One region of the Methylobacillus sp. DLP286 genome, then DNA from elsewhere that is predicted to be linked to it. Evidence: predicted binding sites of a transcription regulator. Region 1 holds the regulator's gene; the other holds the start of a gene.

Region 1 (11,551 bases):
GTAGTCGCCGCGCAGGTTCAGGTCCAGCGAGCCGACCTGCTCATAGACTCGGAACTTGCCTTCGGCTTCCAGGCCCTTGAATGTCGCCTTGGCGCCCGTGAACCTCGCTTCGGTTATTTCGGAATCGGCCTGTCCCGGGATACCGTCCTCGTTTACCAGCTCTCCGCTGTTGAATAGCCCGATGAAATTGCTGAACCGGGTGTAATAGGCGCCAATGTGGAAGGAGTCGTGGTTCTGCTTCCAGCGCAACTGGGCGTCTATGCCGTTCGAGCGCTCTTTCTTGAGGTCGCTGGAGCCGACTTCATACTGGTCGGTCGCCACATGCTCGCCGTCGGCATACAGTTCGAAGTAGCTGGGTGCACGTTCGTTGTGCGACAGGTTGGCGGTGACGGACCACTGTTCGTCCAGCTTGAACAGCGCGCCGGCGGCAAAGCTGTATGGCGTGAAGGATTTCGACTGGCTGGGCCCGAACTCGTCTCCGCCCTTGGATTCGATCTTGGCATGCTCTACACGGCCGCCGAAAGTCAGCTTGAGCGCGTCCAGCGGCAGCTCTTCATACAAGTAGACCGCACGCGTATTGGTGCGGTTGGACGGCACGAAGGCTTCCTCGCCCAGCGCCTGGAAGCGGGAGTTGTGGAACTGCATGCCGACCACGCCGTTGAGCGGGCCGATATTGCCGTGGGTGGCTTCGATCGAGCCTTCCACGCCGCGGTTCTTGAAGGTGGTGCCCACTTCGCCGTCTTCCAACTCCTGGTGCTCGTAGTCGGTATAGGCCATGCGTACCTTGACCTTGCTGATGATGCTGCCCAGGTCGCGCAGTTCGGAGGCAAAGTCCCAGCGATCGCTCTTCATGTCGATGAGGACATCCGGTTCCGCCACTGTGCCGTATTTGCTGTTGAAGGTGGAGTAGGACATGCCGACATAGCCGTTTTCCAGCGCTATCGAAGCGCCGATCGCGCCGCCGTCGGCATCCGAGCCGCTGTTAACCAGGCGGCCCTTGTGTTCCCGCGCCTCCCCGGTTTGCTCGCTCTTGCGGCGCGACATGGCGTAGCCAGGGATATCGAGATCGTCGGTTTTGCGCTTGTAGGCGTCCGCGTGCACGGTGAGCACGCCATTGCCGGCATCGACGACGACCGCGCCATTTTTCTGGTTTTCCGCGCCGCCGAACCTTACTTCGCTGCGTCCGGTGACGCCGTCGATGGCCTCCTTTGGAATGCGGTGGTCAATCGCGTTCACCACGCCGCCCACTGCGCTGCCGCCGTAAAGCAGGGCTGCAGGGCCGCGCACCACGTCGATCTGCTCGATCACCAGCGGGTCCAGCGCTACGGCATGGTCAAAGCTCAGGCTGGAGGCGTCCAGAATGCCGACGCCGTTCTGCATCATGCGCACGCGCTCCCCATCCAGGCCGCGGATGATGGGACGCGAGGCGTTGGGGCCGAAATAGGTGGAGGAAACGCCGGGAATGGATTTCAGGGTTTCGCCCAATGTACTTTCGCGCTGCAGCGAGAGCTCGCGGCCGCTCAGGGTGGAGACCGGGACGACCATGTCGTCGGAGGCGACGCCCAGCGGGTTCGCGGTGACGGCGACGGTAGGCAGCTCGATTTCCCCTGCCGCGTGTGCAGGCATGGAAATCAGGGTGCTGCTGAAGGCCATGGTGATGGCGGTTAGGATTTTCTTTGGCGCAATTGGTGCGGGCGCAACTGCTGTATTGATGGCTTTTGTCTCAGGGTTCTGCATCTCGAATCTCGCATTTCAATTTATTCAACAGGCCGTGCGTAAGCACGACCGCGGCTTCCCCAAGCCGGGGAAGCGCAATGGCAGGCATATCCTTTGACTCAGGCGAGGATATGCCGGGGCTGGCTAGATGGAGATTGCTGGCGGCGCGCGCGAGATATAGGCAACAGTGCGTTCGTTGCGCGGTTCAATGCTGACGGGCGCAACAAAGCCGGTGTGGCTGGCGCTGAAATGGAGCGCTGGCTGCGTTGCGGGAATAAAGCTTTCCAGGCTGCCTAGCCCCAGGCATTGTTCGCAGGCATTGTGCTGCGGCGCCTGGTCCTTGGCATGGGTAAGCTGGTCGTGGATGTGCCAGATTTCGTGCGCTGCAATGCTTTGCTGGCTAAATAGCAGCAAGAGCGAAAGTACATAACCAAGCAGGATTTTGCGCAACATGGTTGCGATTCTAGCAGGCTATCGTGAAAAAAAGAAACGGCTAGGACCAAGAATGGCCTAGCCGCTTTGTCTTTAGAGCGGTTTGCGAGTGCTGTCTGCGAGAGTTTATGCCTTGAAGTTGGCGGCCACAAAGTCCCAATTCACGATGTTCCAGAACTCTTCCGCATACTTCGGGCGCGCGTTGCGGTAATCGACGTAATAGGCATGCTCCCAGACGTCGATGGTCAGCAACGGGGTCTGGCCCTTGGTCAAGGGAGTTTCGGCGTTGCTGGTGCTTTCCAGGCTCAGGCTGCCATCGGCGTTCTTGACCAGCCATGCCCAGCCGGCGCCGAATGTGGTGATGGCTTTTTGCGTGAATTGCTTCTTGAACTCCTCGAAAGAGCCGAACGCCTTGTCGATCGCCGCTGCCAGCTCGCCGGTGGGCTCGCCGCCGCCGTTAGGCTTGAAGCAATTCCAGTAGAAGGTGTGGTTCCACACCTGGGCCGCATTGTTGAAGATGCCGCCGGAGGATTTCTTCACGATCTCTTCCAGGCTGGCGTTCTCGAACTCGGTTCCCTGAATCAGGTTGTTGAGATTGGTCACATAGGCCTGGTGGTGCTTGCCGTAGTGAAAGTCGATGGTTTCGGCCGAAATGACGGGTTCCAAGGCATCCTTGGCGTACGGTAATGGAGGGAGCTGATGCGCCATGCTTATTCCTTTTTTTGTTAGGTTGATAGGATTTGGCCGGCATTTTGCCATAAGAAGAAAATAGCTGAGGTAGCGCGAATCATTCTCGAAATCAATCAGGTGGCGGCTAGGTCGGCGCTTGATCTATATCTGCGCTGTGGGCTATTGGGGCAGGGAGAAGGGAGCCGGGTCGGTCCAGGGCGTTTCGCCGCAGATTAGTGCGGCCACCAGGCTGGCGCTCGCCGGGCCCATGGTCAGTCCGTAGCGGAAATGCCCGGTATTGAGGTAGAGGTTTTCCACATCGGGGTGCGGGCCGATCACGGGTAGGTTCTCGGGCGTGCCGGGACGCAGGCCGCTCCAGTGCTTGATGATGGGAAGTGTCTCGAGTTCCGGCATCAGGGCTTTCGCCTTGGCGCGGATTTCGTCGCGGACGGCATCCGTCACGGATGGATCGAACCCGACGTCTTCGAGGGTGCTGCCGGCCAGCAGGTAGCCATCGCGGCGCGGCACCAGGTAGAAATCCTCGCGGAAAACCACGGCGCTGGGGGTGCGTTCCGGTTTGTAGAGCAATATCTGCCCGCGCATGGGCTTGATCTGCAGCTTGCTGGCGACTTCCTTGAGGAGGTCGAAGCTCCACGCTCCCGAGGTGACGACGAAGCGGTCTGCCTCCAGCAACTCACCTGCCGTGGTACGCCACGCGGCGAGCCTGGTCACATCGGAGGAAAGCGGCATCAGCTCGGTGTACTCCAGCAGCCGCACATCGTTATTCTCCAGCCATGTGCGCAGGGCATGCATGAGGCAAGGGGGGCGGACCTGGTTGACTTCGGGCAGCCACAGCGCATCTTGCCCGCTGGGAGATTGCACGCAAAAGTCTCCGGCCCTGGCCGCCTCTGCCTTGAGCTGGTAACGGTTACACCAAGCCAGCGCCGCCTCGCGGTCGAATGGCGGCAGCAGCAGGAAGCCGGAATTGAGCATTTGCGGGTCTATGCCGGTCTCGCTGAACAGGCGTGCGCAGATCTCCGTATACCGCGATGCGCCATAGTGGGTGAGGGTGTTGACGTGGTCCGAATACATCCATGGCAACAGCGGGAACATGATGCCCGTGCCTGCCCAGGAGGACTCTCCCGATGTCTGGCTTGCGATCTTATTGCGCTCGACGATGGTGACCTTGCAGCCGCGGGAAACCAGTTCCATGGCGGTGAGGCAGCCGACGATGCCGCCGCCGGCGATCAGTACGTGCTGGCTCATGATGTGTGTTTCCGGGAGATGGTGGTATGGAGGCGGCTAGGCTGGAATAAATTAATCACGCAAAAATTATGCCGACTTTGCCGGCATATCCTTTATTCAGGGAAGATTCCCTTTTATACTTGGCACATATGGGAATTTCCAAGTTAAAGACGAGCAATAGCGCAACCGCACCACTGCAACTTGCGCGCGAGGTCTTGTCCATCGAGGCGCGGGAAGTGCAGGCATTGGCCGAGCGCCTGGATGAGAACTTCGTCAACGCAGTCGAGCTTATTTTACAATGCCGGGGCCGAGTTGTCGTGACCGGCATCGGCAAGTCCGGGCATATCGGCAACAAGATCGCCGCCACGCTGGCCAGTACCGGCACGCCGGCTTTTTTCATGCATCCCGCCGAGGCGAGCCATGGCGACCTGGGCATGATCACCCGGGATGACGTGGTGATCGCCCTGTCCAATTCCGGCGAGGCGGATGAACTGCTGGCGCTGTTGCCGCCATTGAAGCGCATCGGCGCCCCCATCATCAGCATCTCGGGCAACCGTCACTCGACCCTGTCCAAGGCGGCGGCGATTTTCCTCGACGCCCACGTGTCGCAGGAGGCCTGTCCGCTGGGGCTCGCCCCCACGGCGAGCACGACGGCAGCGCTAGCGCTGGGCGATGCCCTGGCCGTGACCTTGCTGGATCAGCGCGGGTTCTCGCGCGAGGATTTCGCATTGGCCCATCCTGGCGGCTCGATCGGGCGGCGCTTGCTGCTGCATGTGCAGGACATCATGCGCAGCGGAAAGGATATCCCCGGCATACCAAGCAGCAGCAGCCTCAAGGACGGCCTGCTGGAAATGTCGCGCAAGGGGCTGGGCATGACCGCGGTGCTGGATGCGGCAGGCAAGCCGGTCGGCATATTCACGGACGGCGACTTGCGCCGGGCTTTCGAGGCCGGGATCGACATCCACGGCACCAGCATGGGCGACGTCATGCATGAACATCCGCAGGTCATTGCCCCGGAACAGCTGGCGGTCGATGCCGTGGCTTTGATGGAGCAATATTCAATAAGCAGCCTGCTGGTCGTCGACCGGCAGGGCAACCTGGTCGGCGCACTCAATATGCACGACTTACTCATGGCAAAGGTGGTTTAGAAGTTGATTTCCTTAGAAGAACGCGCAAAGCGCATCAAGATTGCAGTGTTTGACGTTGACGGTGTCCTGACCAATGGCGGCTTGATGCTGGGGGATGACGGGCTGGAATACAAGGTGTTCCATTCCCAGGACGGCCTGGGAATGAAGATGCTCAAGCATACCGGCGTCCGCATGGCCTATATCACCGGCCGCAAGTCCAACGTGGTGGTGAAGCGCGCCGAGAATACCGGCGTGCAGATCATCTACCAGGGCATAGACGACAAGCTCGAGGCGTTCAACGACTTGCTCGAGAAGCAGGGAGTGTCCGCCGAGGAGTGTCTGTTCATGGGGGACGACGTGATCGACATTCCGCCCATGCGCCGCGCCGGGCTGGCGATTACCGTGCCGCACGCGATGCCGCTGGTGAAGGAGTATGCCCATTACACCACAGAGCGCCAGGCCGGATTCGGCGCCGTGCGCGAAGTCTGCGAACTGCTCATGAAGGCGCAAGGCACCTTCGATGCGCAAATGGCGCGTTATTTAAAGTAAATACGAGATATGCAAGGACGTAGCAATACCATCCTGTTTCCGCTTGCCGTACTCGGGCTGCTGGCCCTGATTACGCTGTGGATCGACCGCACGGTGCAGCCGCCGGAGCTGCGCGTGGATGGGACGACGCGTCACGACCCCGATTACATCCTGAACAATTTCGTCACGACCAAGACGGATGCGACAGGGTCGATCAGCCACATCCTCAAGGCTTCTGAAATGCGGCATTACCCGGACGACGATACTACCGAGCTGGAAAACCCGCATTTCACCCAGTTTGGGGTGGGCAAGCCCACCACGACGATAGAGGGCAAGCGCGGACATGTGTCCAGCAAGGGCGATGTCGTGGAGTTCCGCGATGATGTGCGCGTGGTGCGGCCGGCGTTCGGCGACCGGCAAGAAATGACGCTGACGACGGAATATCTGCGCGTGGAACCGGATAGCGAGATTGCATCGACCGACCAGCCTGTGGTGATTACCCAGGGGCCGAAAAGCGTGGTGCGCGCGGTCGGGATGGTCTATGACAAGAAAAACCAGACCATCCAGCTCAACAAGCGGGTGCGCAGCCATTATGAGCGTCCGGCCGCCGGCAAGCGCACGAGCAGCAAGCCAAAAGCGGCAAGCAAGACCAAGCAGGCGGCAGCCAAGCCTGCGGCTTCCAAGAACAGCAAGACGACATCCGGTAACAGCAACAATGCCAAGCAGCCCACTAAAACCAAGTAGAACGACATTCTTCAGCGGAGACCCTATGCGCAACCTGCGTTATTCATTATTGCTTGCCATGTTGGCCGGCATGCTGTCTGCAACGGCACATGCCGAAAAGGCCGACCGGGAAAAGCCGATCGAGCTGGAGGCCGACTCCGTGCAGGTCAATGATGCCAAGAAGACCAGCACCTATACCGGCAACGTCATCCTGACCCAGGGCACGCTGGTGATCCGCGGCGACAGGCTGATCGTGCGCGAGGACAAGGAGGGATTCCAGCACAGCACGTCCTACGGCAATCCCACCACCTTTAGGCAGAAGCGCGACGGCAAGAACGAATACATGGAGGGCAGCGCCCAGCGGATAGAGTATGATGGACGCATGGACAAGGTGCAGCTGTTTACCAAGGCATGGGTCAAGCGCGGCGAGGATATCGTGCATGGGGACTACATCATGTATGACGCCAATGCCGAATATGCGGAAGTCATCAGCGGCGGCTCGCAAGCGGCGACACCTGCAACACCCACTGGCCGAGTGCGTGCCATTATCCAGCCCAAGAAGAAACCCGCGGCAGAAACTCCCTGAGCTCGATGGCTATTGGAGGGCCTGTGCTTGATGCAGGCCGAAGCAACTGCGCTTTATAGAGACGGCATCGATAGATATTGCATAAATGAGTGAATTGATCGTAGAAAGCTTACGCAAGAAATACAAGTCGCGCACCGTGGTGCAGGATATTTCCCTGCAGCTCAACAGCGGCGAGGTGGTCGGGCTGCTCGGGCCGAACGGCGCGGGCAAGACCACTAGTTTCTACATGATGGTGGGCCTGGTGCCACTCGATGGCGGACGCATATTGCTGGACGGCAAGGACCTGAGCCGGATGCCCATCCACCAGCGCGCGCGCATGGGCCTGGCCTATCTGCCGCAGGAGCCGTCGATCTTCCGCAAGATGACCGTCACGGAAAACATCCAGGCTATCCTTGAATTGCAGAACATGACGGCCGAGCAGCAGAAGGAACAGCTTGAATCCCTGCTGCAGGAGCTCCATATCACCCATATACGCAACAGCATGGCGGTGAGCCTGTCCGGCGGCGAGCGCCGCCGGGTGGAAATCGCCCGATGTCTGGCGACCAACCCCAGCTTCATCCTGCTGGACGAGCCGTTTGCCGGGATCGACCCGATTGCCGTGCTGGACATCCAGAAGATCGTACGTTTCCTGACCGAGCGCAATATCGGGGTGCTGATCACGGACCATAATGTCCGTGAAACATTGGGCATATGCGATCGCGCCTACATCGTGAATGAAGGCCGCGTATTCGCATCGGGGAAGCCCAGCGAGATCATACATAACGAAAGTGTAAGAGAAGTTTACTTGGGCAAGGATTTCCGCCTGTAGTCAACGCAGAATTAGAGAGATGAAACAAAGCCTACAGCTAAAATTTTCCCAAAACCTGGCATTGACGCCGCAGTTGCAGCAGTCGATCAAGCTGTTGCAGCTGTCTTCACAGGAACTCAACCAGGAGCTGGAGTCGCTGCTGCAGGCCAACCCCTTGCTGGAGCGCGTAGACGGCCCGGACGGCGCTGCCGAAATGTCCGAAAGCTACAGCCCTGCTCCGGATGCCGCAGTCGCCGCCCCCGCCAGCGAGGCGCCTGCGCCAGCCAGCGAGGAGTTGCCGCGCGTTGACGAATTCGGCGGCGGGGACGACTACTTCGAATCTTTCCAGGGCAGCAACCGCTGGGAGGAAGGCGGCGCCAACAATGACGACGACAACGACTTCAGCTTCCAGGAAGCGGTCAACCTCACCCTGCGCGAGCACCTGTTGAGTCAGATCAAGCTGTTGCCGCTGTCCGAGCGCGACCAGACCCTGGCGATGGTGCTGGTGGACGCCATCAACGACGACGGCTACCTCGAGCAGTCGCTGGAAGAACTGGCCGAGCTGCTGCCGGAAGAGCTCGAAATCGACCTGCTCGAACTCGAAACCGCGCTCAAGCATATCCAGAACCTGGATCCCCCTGGTATTGGCGCCCGCAACCTTGCGGAGTGCTTGGCATTGCAACTGCGCGCCCTGCCCGCAGAAACGCCTTTTGTTGATCTGGCGATCAAGGTTGCAGAGCAACACTTGCCTTTGCTGGCGAGCCGCGATTACACGCGCCTGCGCAAGCTGCTACATTGCGACGACGACGTCCTGAAAACGGTGCAGCAGCTGGTGACCCAGCTCAACCCGCGCCCGGGCGGCGAGTTCAGCCATATCACCTCGGATCATTACATCCAGCACGAAATCGTGGTGAAGAAGGTCAAGGGTATTTGGATCGCCAGCCTCAATGACGAAGTGGTGCCCAAGCTGCGCATCAACCAGCTTTATGCCGGCATCCTGAAACGTAATCGCGATAGCTCCAGTCAATACCTCATGAGCCAGATGCAGGAAGCGAAATGGATGATCAAGAACATCCAGCAGCGTTTTTCCACCATCCTGCGCGTGTCGCAGGCGATTGTGGACAGGCAGCGCAACTTCTTCGAGCATGGCGAAGTCGCCATGCGTCCGCTGGTGCTGCGCGAGATCGCCGACGAGTTGGGCCTGCATGAATCCACCGTGTCGCGCGTGACGACGAGGAAGTACATGCTCACACCGCGCGGCGTGTACGAGTTGAAGTATTTCTTCGGCAGCCATGTTGCGACGGAGTCTGGCGGTGCTTGCTCCGCCACGGCGATCCGCGCGTTGATCAAGCAGATGGTGAGCGAGGAAAACCCGAAGAAGCCGCTGTCTGACAACCAGATTACCGACATCCTTGGCAAACAAGGCATAGTTGTTGCAAGAAGAACCATAGCGAAATACCGCGAGTCTCTACAGATACCCGCGGCCAACCAGCGCAAGTCGCTTTGATTTGCGCGTTTTCAAGTAAGGAGAGCGTTATGAATTTGCACCTGACAGGACATCACCTCGACGTTACCCCAGCCCTGCGCGAATATGTGCAGTCCAAGCTGGCCCGACTCAGCAATCACTTTGACCATGTGATTGACCTCAAGGTCACGCTGAGCGTGGAGAAACTGGTGCAAAAGGCGGAAGCCACCTTGCATGTGCCGGGCAACGACCTGCACGCGGAATGCGGGGCGGAAAGCATGTACAGCGCGATTGACTCGCTGGCGGACAAGCTGGACCGCCAGGTAGTGAAGCATAAGGAAAAAGTCAGCAACCACAACCAGGCATCCGGAGGTCTGAAGCACCAGGCGGTCGAGTAACCTCCTCGTGAAATGCTGCAAAAGAGTGCCAAGTCTGTTTTTCATGCATGGATTTGGCGCTCTTGCAGCATATCCTTCCGCTTGTTCATTCCCAAGGTATTAAGCACACATGGCTGAAATCAGTGTTACCCAGCTTTACAAGGATACGCGCCGCAAGCTCAAGCTGAAATGGGTAGCAGGGTTAGCCGGCGGCGATAACCCCCTGACCAGTGAAACCGTGACCAAGCCGTCCCTGGCGCTGGTTGGTCATCTGAATTTCGTGCATCCCAACCGCGTGCAGGTGCTGGGGTGCGCAGAGATGGATTATTTGCGCAGCCTCAAGGCGCGAGAATTGTTCCAGGCCATCAAAAACCTGTTCTCAGCCGACTTGGCGGCCATCATCGTGGCCAATGGCGAAGAAGCGCCGGACGAACTGGTGGCCGCCTCCGACGAGTTCAGCACCCCATTGTTTACCTCCCCGTTGCGCAGCCCCGGCCTCATGGATGTATTGAGCCACTATCTTGCCCAGGCCGTGGCGGTATCGGAAAGCCTGCACGGCGTGTTCATGGAAGTGCAGGGCTTCGGCCTCATGATCAAGGGCACCCCGGCGATCGGCAAGAGCGAGCTGGCGCTGGAGCTGATCTCGCGTGGGCACCGCCTGGTGGCGGATGATATCGTCGATTTCTACCGTATCGCCCCTGACCGGCTCGAAGGGCGTTGCCCGCCGTTGCTGCAGGATTTCCTCGAGGTGCGTGGATTGGGCGTACTCAATATCCGCGCCTTGTTCGGCGACAACGCCGTCAAGCCGACCAAGCCGCTCGACTTGATCGTGCAACTGGAAATGGCCGATACCATGGTGCCGCTGGACCGGCTCAAGATCAAATCCCAGCATGAAAAAATCCTTGAGGTCAAAATTCCCAAGGTCGTGATCCCGGTGGCCGCCGGGCGCAATATCGCCGTGCTGGTGGAGGTGGCCGTGCGCAACCACATGCTGCTGCTGCGCGGCATCAACGGCACTAAGCAGTTCATGCAGCGCCAGCACCGAGAAATGGCGCGTACTTCCCGGAAACTCAAGCCAGAGGCGGAATAGGCCATGCAGCTTGTGATCGTGACCGGTCTTTCGGGTTCAGGCAAGAGCATCGTACTCAAGATGCTGGAGGACAGCGGCTACTATTGCATCGACAACCTGCCTGCCACCTTGCTGCCCCAGGCTTCGGAGCACCTGAGCCAGGGCAACCACGAACGGGTGGCGATCAGCATCGATACCCGCAGCGCCTCGCTCGAGGCGCTGCCCGGCAACATCCGCAAGCTCAAGGGCGAGGGTATCGAAGTACAGGTGCTTTTCTTGGAGGCCAATGTCGAGACCCTGGTCAAGCGCTACAGCGAAACGCGCCGCCGCCATCCATTGAGCAGCGATACCAGCACCCTGGCGGAAAGCATCAGCCACGAGCGCCATTTGCTGGAGCCGTTGGTGGACCTGGGGTTGCGCATCGATACCAGCAGCCTCAGCGCCAACGCCTTGCGCAACTGGGTCAAGGAATTCGTGACGCAGAAGAACGGCGAACTGATCCTGCTGTTCTCTTCATTCGGCTTCAAGCATGGCATTCCGCTGGACGCGGATTACGTGTTTGACGTGCGTTGCCTGCCCAACCCCTATTATGATCTGGAGCTCAGGCCGCAGACGGGGCAAGACAAGCCTGTATGTGACTTTCTCGAATGTCACGACAGCGTGCACGGCATGTACGACGATATCCGTGGTTTTATCGAGCGCTGGCTACCCAGCTTCATTGCCGACAACCGCAGCTACCTGACCGTGGCGATCGGCTGCACGGGCGGCCAGCACCGTTCGGTCTATTTCGCAGAGCGCCTGGCCGCGCATTTCCGTCACCAGCAATA
Region 2 (11,551 bases), 1.1 Mb from region 1:
ACAGGTGGCCCCCGTGGTTGACGAAAAGGCGGACGGGCGCGCCTTGCAGGAGCAGTTCGTGCGCAACCAGGTCGCCGCCAAGATGGGCATCAAGCTGCAGCCTGGCGAAAAGCCGGGCCCGGTGGATACTTCAAACAGGAAGGCAAGATCCGCGCTCGACAAGCTCGCCAAGGAGCAGCTCTCGCCGGAGGCATTGGATGCCGTCAAGGCGGAAAAGGACGAGGGTGTTTACTACGGCAAATTGCTGGATGCGTTGAACAAGCAGGCCAAGCTCGAACCTTCATGGCTCGAAGCCTTGGGCAACGCGCGCCAGGAAGTGGTCCAGCGATACCTGCTCGAGACAGTGGCGCTCGATGCCGGCAAATTGCAGGTGAAGCCCTTGAATAAGCAATCCAGCGATGACGGCGAGGTGAAGATGCCGCTGGAGTTGGGCGCGGCACGGAGGGATTAGGCGGATCGCACTTCTGCGGCATATTGCGGTCATAAGGAGATACGGACTGTTGTACCTTTGAATACTTTTTAATATCAACCAGATGGAGATCATCATGAAAGTGGATATCTATAAAAGTGCGACCAGCAACAACAAGTACATCTCGGTCAGGGCAGGGGCCGATATTTCCAAGGTGGACGTGCCCGACCCGGATTATGCCAAGCTAATACACCAGACCGCGGATGTGGAAGTGGACAAGGAGCAGCGCCACTTGCACTATGATGCCGGCCTGATCATCAAGGATATCGAGCAGCACGGCTATCACCTGCATCACGTGAAGCGGAATTTCAACTGATCAAACAAAAAGAGCGGCTAACCCGCTCTTTTTTTATATATTTTTCTGGAATAAGAGCCTATTCAAAGTCTTACAAGCTCAAAGCTCGCCAAAGTCAGGATTTTGCATTTCCGTTTGTGCGAAGAAATGGCCTAGCTTGTCGCGCTTGGTCAGCAGGTATTGCAGGTTGTCCTGGTTTGGCTGGATCACCAGCGGAATGCGCTCATTGATGGCCAGGCCGGCCTGCTGCAGGCTTGAGACTTTTTCCGGGTTGTTGGTCATCAGGCGCAGGGAGTGCACGCCCAGATCCTTAAGGATATCCACTGCGGCGGTATAGCTGCGCTGATCAATCGGCAGGCCGAGGTGCAGGTTGGCGTCGACGGTATCCAGCCCCTGGTCCTGCAACGCATAGGCATGGATCTTGTTGGCAAGGCCGATGCCGCGCCCCTCGTGCCCCTTGAGGTAAAGCAGCACGCCCTGGCCGGCTTCCGCGATCATGCTCTGCGCCAATACCAGCTGTTCGCCGCAATCGCAACGGTTGGAGGAGAAGATGTCGCCCGTCAGGCATTCGGAGTGCACGCGTACCAGCACGTTCTCATTGTTGAGCACATGGCCTGCCACCAGGGCGACATGCTCCTGGCCGGTTTGCACGTCGTGATAGACATGGATGATGAATTGACCGTACTTGGTGGGCAGGGTGGATGAAGAAATTTTACTGATCGTGCTCATATGGGTAATGCAATGGTTGAGTGCTGCTGCGAAACGCAGACAGGCAGATTAAAGTAAATCTGCCCATGACGCCAGGGTTTGTTGCCGTTTTGTTGGGCGGTCGAGTGTTGCGCCGGCTGGTTCCGGCATGTGGCGAATATCCTTGGGGCCCCGTCATTTCAATGCGGAAATCGCGCCCATCTTGATCAGCCTTGCCCGCACGATATTGCGGCTTACGCCCAGGAGACGCGCCGTCTGCACCTGGTTGTTGTGGCAATAGTGGTAGGCCGTGCGCACCACCGTGTCCTCGATATGCTCGTAGAGGCTTTCATGGCCGGCCTCGAACAGCTGGTGCAATGCGTGCTGTAGCGGGTCGCCTGCGCCATGGCCGTCGTGTTCCTGGCGGGCGCGGTGGAACAGTTGCATGGAAGAGAGTTGCAGGTCTTCGCTGCGCAAGCGGTGGCTCTTGCAGATCAGCAGCGCATGGTGGATGGCGTTCTCGAGCTCGCGGATATTGCCGGGCCAGGGATGGGCAAGCAGCTTGCGCTTGGCGTCCTCGTCGATCTCCACCTCGCCGTAACCCAGGCGGCGGCGGTATTCGCTGACGAAATACTCGGCCAGGGGCAGGATGTCGCCAGGGCGGTCGCGCAATGTCGGAATTTCCAGGAGGGCCACGCGCAGGCGGTAGAACAGGTCTTCGCGGAAATGTCCCGCCAGTACGGCTTCTTCCAGGCGCACATTGGTGGCGGCCACCAGGCGCACGTCGATCGGCGTGGGTTTGCGCGCTCCCAGGCGCACCACTTCGCGCTCCTGCAGGACGCGCAGCAGCTTGACCTGGATGCTCAGGGGCAAGTCGCCGATTTCATCAAGGAAGATGGTGCCGCCGTGGGCGGCCTCGAACCAGCCGGTCTTGGCGGAAAACGCGCCGGTGAAGGCGCCTTTCTCGTGGCCGAACAGCTCGCTTTCGACCAGGGTCTCGGAAAAGGCGCCGCAATTGACCGCCACGAAAGGTTTTCCCCGGCGGTGGCTCAAGTCATGCACGTGGCGGGCGATCAGCTCCTTGCCGGTGCCGGTCTCCCCGATGATCAGCACATTGGCGTCGCTGGGGGCGATTTTCTGGATGCGTGCGAGGAGCGCCAGGGATTTCGGGTCCTCGAACACCTGTGCCGTCGCTCGTATCGAGGTGCTGAGCGATTGCGAGTTGGGTAGTGTCAACAAGTTCATTTCATCCTCTTTCGAGTAAATGCCGTCAAATTCTTGGTAGGTGAGTCCCATGTAATCGTTGTCCAATATGTTCATGAGTAGAATGTCGGCGTCGGGTACTGCTGTTTCAGCGCCCATTCGCCCAGCTCCTTGATCTTGTAGTCAACGGGGTCATGCAATGTGTGGGTGCGCAGGTTGCGCCAATGCCGGTCTAGCCTGAGCCCCGCATGGGTGGCCCTCGATCCGGCAACCTCGAACATGCGGCTGGTGATGTCGAGGCCGGTGCGGGTGGCGATGATTTTGGCGGACGTAATGTCGATAGCGGCTTCGCCGCGCTCTTCCTCTGTCAATTGCCTTCCCTTGCTCCATGCCTGGTCGAACCTTGCCGCCGCAAGGTCGGTCAGCGCCCTGGCGCTTTGCAGGCTGGCCCAGAACTCGCCGTAATGCGCGAGGATGTAAGGGTCTTCCGTTTGATGCTCCAACCCGGAGCGGTGCCAGGGCCTGGCCTCGTTCAGCGTGTAGTGCCGCGCGTCCTCGAAAGCGCCTTCCGCAATGCCCAGATAGATGTTGGTCAGGATCAATTGGGCGAGCAGGGGGCGCAGGCAGGAGAACGGCGTGCTCAGCGGCCCGGGGTCGGATAGGATGTCGTTGGCCTCGACGCGTACCTTCTCGAAGTTGACGCTGCCGCTGTCTGTCTGCCGCTGGCCTATGTTGTGCCAATCCTGCAATACGCTGATGCCGGTTCTCCCAGTGGGTAACGCCGCCACGACGAGGTCGTGGCTGTCATGGGTATAGGCTGAAACGATCAGCATCTCGGAATCCAGCGCGCCAGAGCAAAAACTCTTCTTGCCGGAAAACTCATACCAGTTGCCGACCTGGCGGCTGGTGGTGCGGTCATCCAGCGGGTTGAGCGCGTTGCCCCAGAACCAGTTCAGCCTGGCGGTATGCTCGAACCATGGGCGCCACTGGTCGGGGCGTGCGAACAGCCTGACGGTAGCGAGCATGAGGTGGTGGAAGGCGAACACATGGGCAATCGAGCTATCCGCCCTGGCGAACTCGCGCACGACTTGCATGGTGTCCTGCCAGTTGGCGCCCAGGCCGCCCTCGGTTTCCGGGATCGACAATGCAAGCAGGCCGCTGTTGCGGATCAGGTCGCGCTCCGCCTTCGGCGTGCCACCTGCTTCGTCGCGTTCTACCGCCGTCAGGCGGAATTCCGCTGCCAGCGCTTTCGCGGTTTCCTGGATGGATGGCGGTTCGTGTACCTCGACATCGTCCTGGAGTATGGTCGTTGAAATAGCCAAAAGTTATATTCCTTAATAAATTAATAAGGATATAGCAGCTATCGTGCCATGCCGTCCTGCCAAGGCTTTGTCGGTATTCTGCTGCCAGGGAAGCAATACGCGAGGCTAGGCTGGGCTTGATCTCCCGTAAAGGCTGATGCAATCTGGGCTACTGGTTGTTGCTTGTTAATCAGCACAGGAGGCTGGGTGATGTGCTTTCCTATCAGCAATCGAGCAGTTTTGTGCTGATTAATAAGCACCTATGCGAATGTGGTTTTTATAACCTCTTAGAAAACATTGACTTGGCTCGTGGCATGGAGCTTGCTGAATAGGGCAGGTGATGTTTATCAGTTCAAGGACAACGTTAGATGGATATATTCTGGTTTCTTCCCACGCATGGCGATAGCCGCTACCTTGGCACCAGCCATGGCGGCCGTGCCGTTAGCCACCATTATCTGAAGCAGATCGCCCAGGCCGCTGACGAGCTGGGATTCAAGGGCGTCTTGATCCCGACAGGCCGCTCGTGCGAAGACTCCTGGGTGGTGGCGTCCTCTCTCGTCAACTTCACCGAGCGCTTGATGTTCCTCGTCGCGATCCGCCCCGGCATTATTTCCCCGACGGTATCCGCACGCATGGCGGCCACGCTTGACCGTATCTCCGACGGACGGTTGCTGATCAATGTCGTGAGCGGCGGCGATCCGGACGAGCAGCATGGGGACGGCAATTTTCTCAGCCACTCCGAACGCTATGCCGAGGCGGATGAGTTCCTCAAGGTATGGCGCGGGGTTGCGGCAGGCGAATCGGTGGATTTCGAGGGGCAATATATCAAGGTCAAGAATGCCAAGACCATGTATCCGCCAGTGCAAAAGCCTTATCCGCCGCTGTTTTTCGGCGGGTCTTCGCCGGAGGCGGTCGAGCTTGCCGCGCAGCAGATCGATGTCTACCTGACATGGGGAGAGCCGCCGGAAGCCGTGAAGGAAAAGATCGAGGCGGTCAAGGCAAGGGCCGCCGTGCATGGGCGCACGCTCAAGTTCGGCATCCGCATGCATGTGATCGTGCGCGAGACCAGCGAACAGGCATGGCAGGCGGCGGATGACCTGATTTCCCACGTCACGGACGAGACGATAGCCGCGGCGCAGAAAGCGTTCTCGCGATTCGACTCCGAGGGGCAGCGCAGGATGTCTGCCTTGCACGGCGGACGCCGCGACAAACTGACGGTGGCGCCCAACCTCTGGGCCGGCGTGGGGCTGGTGCGCGGTGGGGCTGGTACTGCGCTGGTAGGCAATCCGCAGGAGGTCGCGGAACGCATCCGCGAATATGCGGCATTGGGCATCGATTACTTCATCTTTTCCGGCTACCCGCATCTGGAAGAGGCCTACCGCGTTGCCGAGCTGCTGTTCCCGCTGCTGCCGATCGAGCAGCAGAATGCGCTCGGCAATATCAACCTGACAGGCCCGTTCGGCGAAATGGTGGCGAACGATATCGTGCCGCCGCCCGCCTCGGACAAGCTGTCGGTTGTCAAGTAAGAGGATATCCGTGAATCAAGTTGAAGTCATAGCTGCGCTGGAGTCTGGACATACCCGGGCAACTTCCCTGGATATTGCACGCGCGCTTGCCGCGCAGTTTGCCAAGACCGCCGTAACCAGGGATCAGCAGGGCGGCACTCCCAAGCAGGAGCGCGACGAGATACGAAGGAGCGGCCTGCTCGGGCTGATCATCCCCCGGGAGTTGGGAGGGACGGGAGCGAGCTGGATGGAAACCCTGGAGGTGGTGCGCGAGTTCGCGCGCGTGGACAGCTCGGTCGCGCAGGTATTCGCCTTCCAGCACCTCATGCTGGCCACGGTGAGGCTGTTCGGCACGGATACTCAATGGAAGCCGTGGTTTCGCGAGACGGCCAGGAACAATTGGTTCTGGGGCAATGCCTTGAATCCGCTGGATACGCGCACGAGCAGCCAAATCGTGGACGGACGGCGCGAATTTCATGGCAAGAAGAGCTTTTGCTCCGGTGCGACGGATTCCGACATGCTGATTGCATCCGCGATCGATGCTGCGACGCAGAAGCTCCTCATCGCCGCGATCCCGACGGCGCGCGAGGGCATCGTCCTGCATCAGGACTGGGACAATATCGGCCAGCGGCAGACCGACAGCGGCAGCGCGGATTTCGAGCACGTGCGCGTGGAAGAGTCCGAGCTGCTGACGCAGCCCGGCCCGCTCAGCACGCCGTTCGCCTGTTTGCGGCCATTGATCGCGCAACTGATCTTTTCCAATATCTACCTGGGCATTGCCGAAGGGGCGTTGGCGGAAGCGCGGCAATACACCCTCAAGCAATCGCGTGTCTGGTCCGGCTCGTTGGCAAGCCATATCCAGGAAGACCCTTATACCTTGCTGCACTACGGCGAATTTTGGGTCGGGCTGGAGGGGGCGAGGTTATTGACCAGCCGCGCTGCCGCATTGCTGGATGCCGCTTGGGCCAAGGCGGAAAGGTTGACCGAGGAAGAGCGCGGCGAGGTGGCGATTGCCGTGACCGCCGCCAAGGTGGCGACCACTAGGAGCGGCCTGGACGTCACCCAGCGCATGTTCGAGGTGACGGGCGCGCGCGCCACCACGGCAGCTTTGCGTCTTGACCGCTTCTGGCGCAATTTAAGGGTCTATACATTGCACGACCCGGTCGATTTCAAACTCAGGGAGCTGGGCGACTGGGCCTTGAACCAGCAATACCCCACGCCGTCGTTTTATTCCTGATGAAGAAATCAAAAAAGCCCGGATCTCCGGGCTTTTTATTGTCATTGCTTTAGCGAGCTAAACTTCAGATATTTAACGTCTTTATGTACTCGATAAACGCGGGAGAAACCCCGCGTTCATGCCATCGCGCCTAGTGCCTTTAAATCCACGGATGGCGCGGCGGATTGACGTTGTTGAGCGCGTAATTGCCCACGGCGTAGTATTTCCAGCGCACCGGGTCGTGCAGGGTGTGGGTGCGGGCGTTGCGCCAATGGCGGTCCAGGTTGAACTGGGCGAGCGTCGAGCGCGCACCGGCCAGCTCGAACAGCTTGCTGCCTGCGAGCAGAGCGGTTTCAGTGCTCAGCACCTTGGCTTCCGCCACGGCGATCGAGGCGGCGGCTACGGTATCCTCGTTCGGGTTGCGCTGCGCTTCATCGAGCAGTTCGCCCGCGCGTTTGAGCAGGGCATCGGTCGCATGCACGCGGATCTGCAGGTCGCCGATATCTCTGATCGTCAACGGGTCCTCATAGCCGTGCTCAAGGTCGCTGTCGATCCAGGGGCGGGTATGGTGGCGCACGAAATGGATGGTGTCGCGCAAGGCCGCTCGCGCGATGCCGGTATCGACCGCAGCCTGGATGATCTGCGCGACCGGCCCCATGCTGGTCGGCCGGTCGAACGCCTGGTGGTGCAGCAGGACGTAATCCGCCGGGATGAAGATATTGTCGAGGATGGTGGTGCCGCTGGCGGTCGTGCGCTGGCCGAAGCTGGACCAGTCATCGATCACGGTCAGCCCGGGCGTGCCTTTCTTGACGAAAGCCACGGTCGTGTTGTCGTGCTCGTTCTTGGCGATGACGGGCACCCAGTCCGCCAGCAATGCCCCGGACGAATAGAACTTCTTGCCGGAAAGCAGGTAGCCGCCCTCGGTCGGCGTGATGCGGGTCTGCACGTCATTGACGCTCTTGGTGCCGATTTCAGAGAAGGCATTGCCGAACCGCACGCCCTTCAGCACCAGGTCGAAAAAGAACTGCTTCTGGAACTCGGTGCCGTCGAGGCGTATGCCTTCCACCATGTAAAGGTGGTTCTGCGGGATCTGGCCGATACTCGGGTCGGCTTCGGAAACGATAGCGATTACTTCGGCCAATGTGGTATTGGAGACGAATGCGCCGCCGTATTCGCGCGGCACCGTGATGCCCCACAGCCCGCTTTGCGAGAACAGGTCGAGCTCTGGCGCAGGTAAGCGGCGCTCGGCGTCGCGGACTGCCGCCTCCTTGGCGATTTCCGCGGCGACTTGCCTGGCGACTTCAATGGCTTCTGCATCGGTCTGGATGATGTGCGCCGGCGCGCGAGGGAGGTCGGTTTCTTCGATCGGTACGGATGTGGCTGTCATGGATTACCTCTTTAAATAATGAATATGTGGGATACAACGATCCTGACCGAGATTTGCATTTAGCATGCCATATGGATAACTTGTTTAAATTCAATTGCTTAATTTTAAACTCCTTTTAATTGAGCGCTATTCATCAGCAGCATATTGCTGACAATATGCTGCTCAATCAGCAATCCCTTTACTGCCTGTCCTGCAGCAATCTTATTTTCCCTTCCTCAGGCTGCTGATACAGCAGCACATTTTCAGCATTCAGCCTGTCAAGCAACAGGTAAAAATTCTTATTTTTACTATCAACCATATGAATATTAATGATTTTTAGTTTTGGCACGGTTGCTGCTATCTACTAATTGTTATTTGCGGGCGAAGAAAGCACCGCAATTAGTAATAAGTAAACAGGAGGGCGGCAATGAGTAAAAGACTGAAGCTGGTCGCCGTGTCGGGAAGCCTGAGCAATCCGTCACGCACGACAACATTATTGAAGGCCATCGTTGCTGAATTGCAGCAAAGGCTGCCGCTGGACGTGCATTTCATCGAGTTGCAAAAGCTGGGGCCGTCGCTGGGAGGCAGCCTGAGCCGCCTCGAGCTGCCCAAGGCCGCCGTCGATGAAATCCTCAAGATAGAAGAGGCCGACCTGCTGGCCGTGGCGACCCCGGTATACCGCGCATCGGTCACTGGCCTGTTCAAGCACCTGTTCGACTTTGTCGGGCACGAAACCCTGGCCAATACCCCGGTGCTGCTCGCGGCGACCGGCGGCAGCGAGCGCCATGCCTTGGTGATCGACCATCAGTTGCGGCCCCTGTTCAGCTTCTTCCAGGCATTGACCCTGCCAGTGGGCGTATACGGCAGCGAGGCCGATTTCAAGGAGCTGGATCTGGGCGGCTATGCCATTGCCAGCCCGCAGTTGAATGAACGCATCAACCTTGCTGTGGAGCGGGCATTGCCCTACCTGCAGGCGATTGCCATCGACAATCCATCCGTCCAGAAGGCTAGGGCATGAGCAAGACCATCCGCTTCAATGCGTTCGAAATGAATTGCGTCGGCCACCAATCCCCCGGGTTGTGGCGGCATCCCCGCGACCGCTCCTGGCAATACAAGGACCTGGAATACTGGACCGACCTGGCGAAGATTCTGGAACGCGGCATTTTCGACGCCGTTTTCATTGCCGACGTGATCGGATATTACGACGTCTACAAGGGCAGCAACGACCACGCCTTCCTGCAAGGCGTGCAGATTCCGGTCAACGACCCGCTGCAGCTGGCCAACCCGATCGCGCTTGCCACCAGGCACCTGGGTATCGGCATTACCGCCTCGACTTCGTTCGAGCACCCCTATACGTTCGCACGCCGACTTTCCACGGCCGACCACCATACCAAGGGGCGCGTGGGCTGGAACATCGTGACCTCCTACCTGGAAAGCGGCGCCAAGAACATCGGCCAGGGCGGCCTCAAGCGCCATGACAACCGTTACGAGGTCGCCAATGAGTACCTCGAGGTGCTCTACAAGTTGTTCGAGGGCAGTTGGGAGGAGGGCTCCGTGATTCGCGACCGCGAGCAGGGCGTGTTCGCCGACCCCGGGAAAATTCACGAGATCGGCCACAAGGGCAAGTATTTCGAGGTGCCCGGCTACCACCTGTGCGAGCCTTCGCCGCAGCGCACCCCGGTGCTGTTCCAGGCCGGGGCGTCGAACGCCGGCAAGGATTTCGCTGCGCAGAACGCCGAGCTGGTGTTCATTTCCACGCCGACCCAGGAAACCACGCGCGCCTACGTGCAGGACATCCGCAACCGCGCCGCGGCGGCCGGGCGCGATCCGAAAAAACTGTTCATTTATGCATTGGTCACCATCGTCGTCGACGAGACCGACGCCAAGGCGCATGCCAAGCTCAAGGAATACCAAAGCTACGGCTCCTACGATGGCGCGCTAGTGCTGACCTCGGGCTGGACCGGCATCGATTTCGGCCGCTACGCCCCTAAGGACAACGTGCGCAAAGTCGAGACCAACGCCATCATTTCCGCGGTGGAGCACCTGGCCGAAGGCAGCAAGACCTGGACCATAGAGGAACTGGCCAAGTGGGCCAGCGTCGGCGGCCTGGGTCCGTTGTTCGTCGGTTCGGCCGCCACCGTGGCCGACCAGTTGCAGCAATGGGTGGAGGCTACCGACCTCGACGGCTTCAACTTGGCCTATGCCGTGGCGCACGAGACCTTCGAGGATGTGGTGGAGCACCTGGTGCCGGAATTGCAGCGCCGCGGCGTCTATCCCAAGGAATACCGCGAAGGCACGCTGCGCGAGAAGCTGTTCGGCGAAGGCCCTTATTTGCCGGCCAACCATCCCGCTGCGCGCTATCGCGACATCGAGCGCATCAAGCATGAACAGCAGGCGCCGTACTTGCAGGAGAAAACGGCATGACCTGGAGCGCATTGCTGGCAACGCCGGATTCGCAGGCGCTGGACGTTAGTTTCTCGCAGGATATCCTGGCAAATGTAGCCGACTGGGCGGCGCAGCGGCCCGATGCGATTGCATTGCTGCACAAGCAGCGCGGACGCTGGGAAGCGTTCCGCTGGCATGACCTGCCTACAGCACTGGAACGCCTGCGCCAGGGATTGGCGCGGCACGGGCTGGTTGCCGAGGCCCGCTTGGCGGTGAGCGGCGCATTGGAGCCGGAGCTGATCCTGCTGGTGCTGGCCGCGCATGCGGCAGGCGTCAGGGTGGTCACGGTCGATCGCCATGCGCAGGGCGAGCACCTGAGAAAAGCGCTGCAAGCGGCCGCGCCGACCCATACGTTCGTGCAGGACAGGAAAACCATCGCCTCGTGGCTGGAAAGCGGTTACGCCAGCGCCGGCCCGGCGACCCTGTTCACCTCGCAGCCGACCGGGCATCAGCACGCCTCGTGGCAAATCGTCGCGCTGCATGCAGTTACACAGTCGGTCGCCGATGGCGCGAAGCGTCCCGGTGTAGCCTCCGACCTGTACCGCAACCTGCGTTCGCAACCCGTGCTATGGGTAGACGAAGGCACCGAATGGCAGGGCGGGCTGGAACAGGTACTGAAAACTTGGCTGGAAAGCGGCATGACGTTGGCGGCGCCCGAGGTGGCGGCCTCGTCCGCGCGCGACCGCCATGAAATCCAGCCGCAGCATTTCGTGGCATCGCCCAAGAGAAAAATTCAGGTGCAGGCCGAGCTGGAAGAGCGGTTGCCGCCGCATGGCAGCTGGCAACGGCAACTGGCCGGCCAGGCGGCCGCGACACCGATTGCCAGGTGGCTGGCAGGACGCATATCGCGCCTGCACGGGCTACCGGCTGATGCGGGTGCCAATGCTCCGGCGGGAGCTGCGTCATGATGCATATCGTCAACAGCGGCGACGTCATCCTCGACGTGAAGGACATCTCGTTGTCCTTCCAAGGCGTGAAGGCGATCACCAGCCTGTCGTTCTCGGTGCAACGCGGCGAAATCTGCGCGTTGATCGGGCCGAACGGAGCGGGCAAGAGTTCGCTGC

What was found. Region 1 encodes sigma-54, which starts transcription at its own class of promoters, with help from an activator protein. Its sites were predicted from a motif close to TGGCACNNTTCCTGCT; they were not measured.
Region 2: ssuD (FMNH2-dependent alkanesulfonate monooxygenase) is a predicted target of sigma-54. The motif match lies at 4,266-4,281, and genes of this name have one in related genera.

Annotation. Positions count from the first base shown of each region.
Region 1 covers NZ_CM153145.1:2,453,773-2,465,323, forward strand. The annotation lists gene ACWXTG_RS11670 (TonB-dependent receptor) at 1-1,653, opposite strand, end outside; gene ACWXTG_RS11675 (hypothetical protein) at 1,625-1,834, shown strand; gene ACWXTG_RS11680 (hypothetical protein) at 1,861-2,169, opposite strand; gene ACWXTG_RS11685 (superoxide dismutase) at 2,275-2,856, opposite strand; gene ACWXTG_RS11690 (NAD(P)/FAD-dependent oxidoreductase) at 2,998-4,083, opposite strand; gene ACWXTG_RS11695 (KpsF/GutQ family sugar-phosphate isomerase) at 4,212-5,210, shown strand; gene ACWXTG_RS11700 (KdsC family phosphatase) at 5,214-5,738, shown strand; gene lptC (LPS export ABC transporter periplasmic protein LptC) at 5,748-6,461, shown strand; gene lptA (lipopolysaccharide transport periplasmic protein LptA) at 6,520-7,026, shown strand; gene lptB (LPS export ABC transporter ATP-binding protein) at 7,112-7,834, shown strand; gene ACWXTG_RS11720 (RNA polymerase factor sigma-54) at 7,854-9,320, shown strand; gene hpf (ribosome hibernation-promoting factor, HPF/YfiA family) at 9,350-9,676, shown strand; gene hprK (HPr(Ser) kinase/phosphatase) at 9,786-10,745, shown strand; gene rapZ (RNase adapter RapZ) at 10,749-11,551, shown strand, end outside.
Region 2 covers NZ_CM153145.1:617,088-628,638, forward strand. The annotation lists gene ACWXTG_RS02890 (DUF748 domain-containing protein) at 1-451, shown strand, start outside; gene ACWXTG_RS02895 (hypothetical protein) at 546-785, shown strand; gene ribA (GTP cyclohydrolase II) at 864-1,493, opposite strand; gene ACWXTG_RS02905 (sigma-54 interaction domain-containing protein) at 1,647-2,696, opposite strand; gene ACWXTG_RS02910 (acyl-CoA dehydrogenase family protein) at 2,768-3,976, opposite strand; gene ssuD (FMNH2-dependent alkanesulfonate monooxygenase) at 4,324-5,481, shown strand; gene ACWXTG_RS02920 (acyl-CoA dehydrogenase family protein) at 5,492-6,697, shown strand; gene ACWXTG_RS02925 (SfnB family sulfur acquisition oxidoreductase) at 6,837-8,063, opposite strand; gene ACWXTG_RS02930 (hypothetical protein) at 8,242-8,391, opposite strand; gene msuE (FMN reductase) at 8,470-9,060, shown strand; gene ACWXTG_RS02940 (LLM class flavin-dependent oxidoreductase) at 9,057-10,466, shown strand; gene ACWXTG_RS02945 (AMP-binding protein) at 10,463-11,395, shown strand; gene ACWXTG_RS02950 (ABC transporter ATP-binding protein) at 11,392-11,551, shown strand, end outside.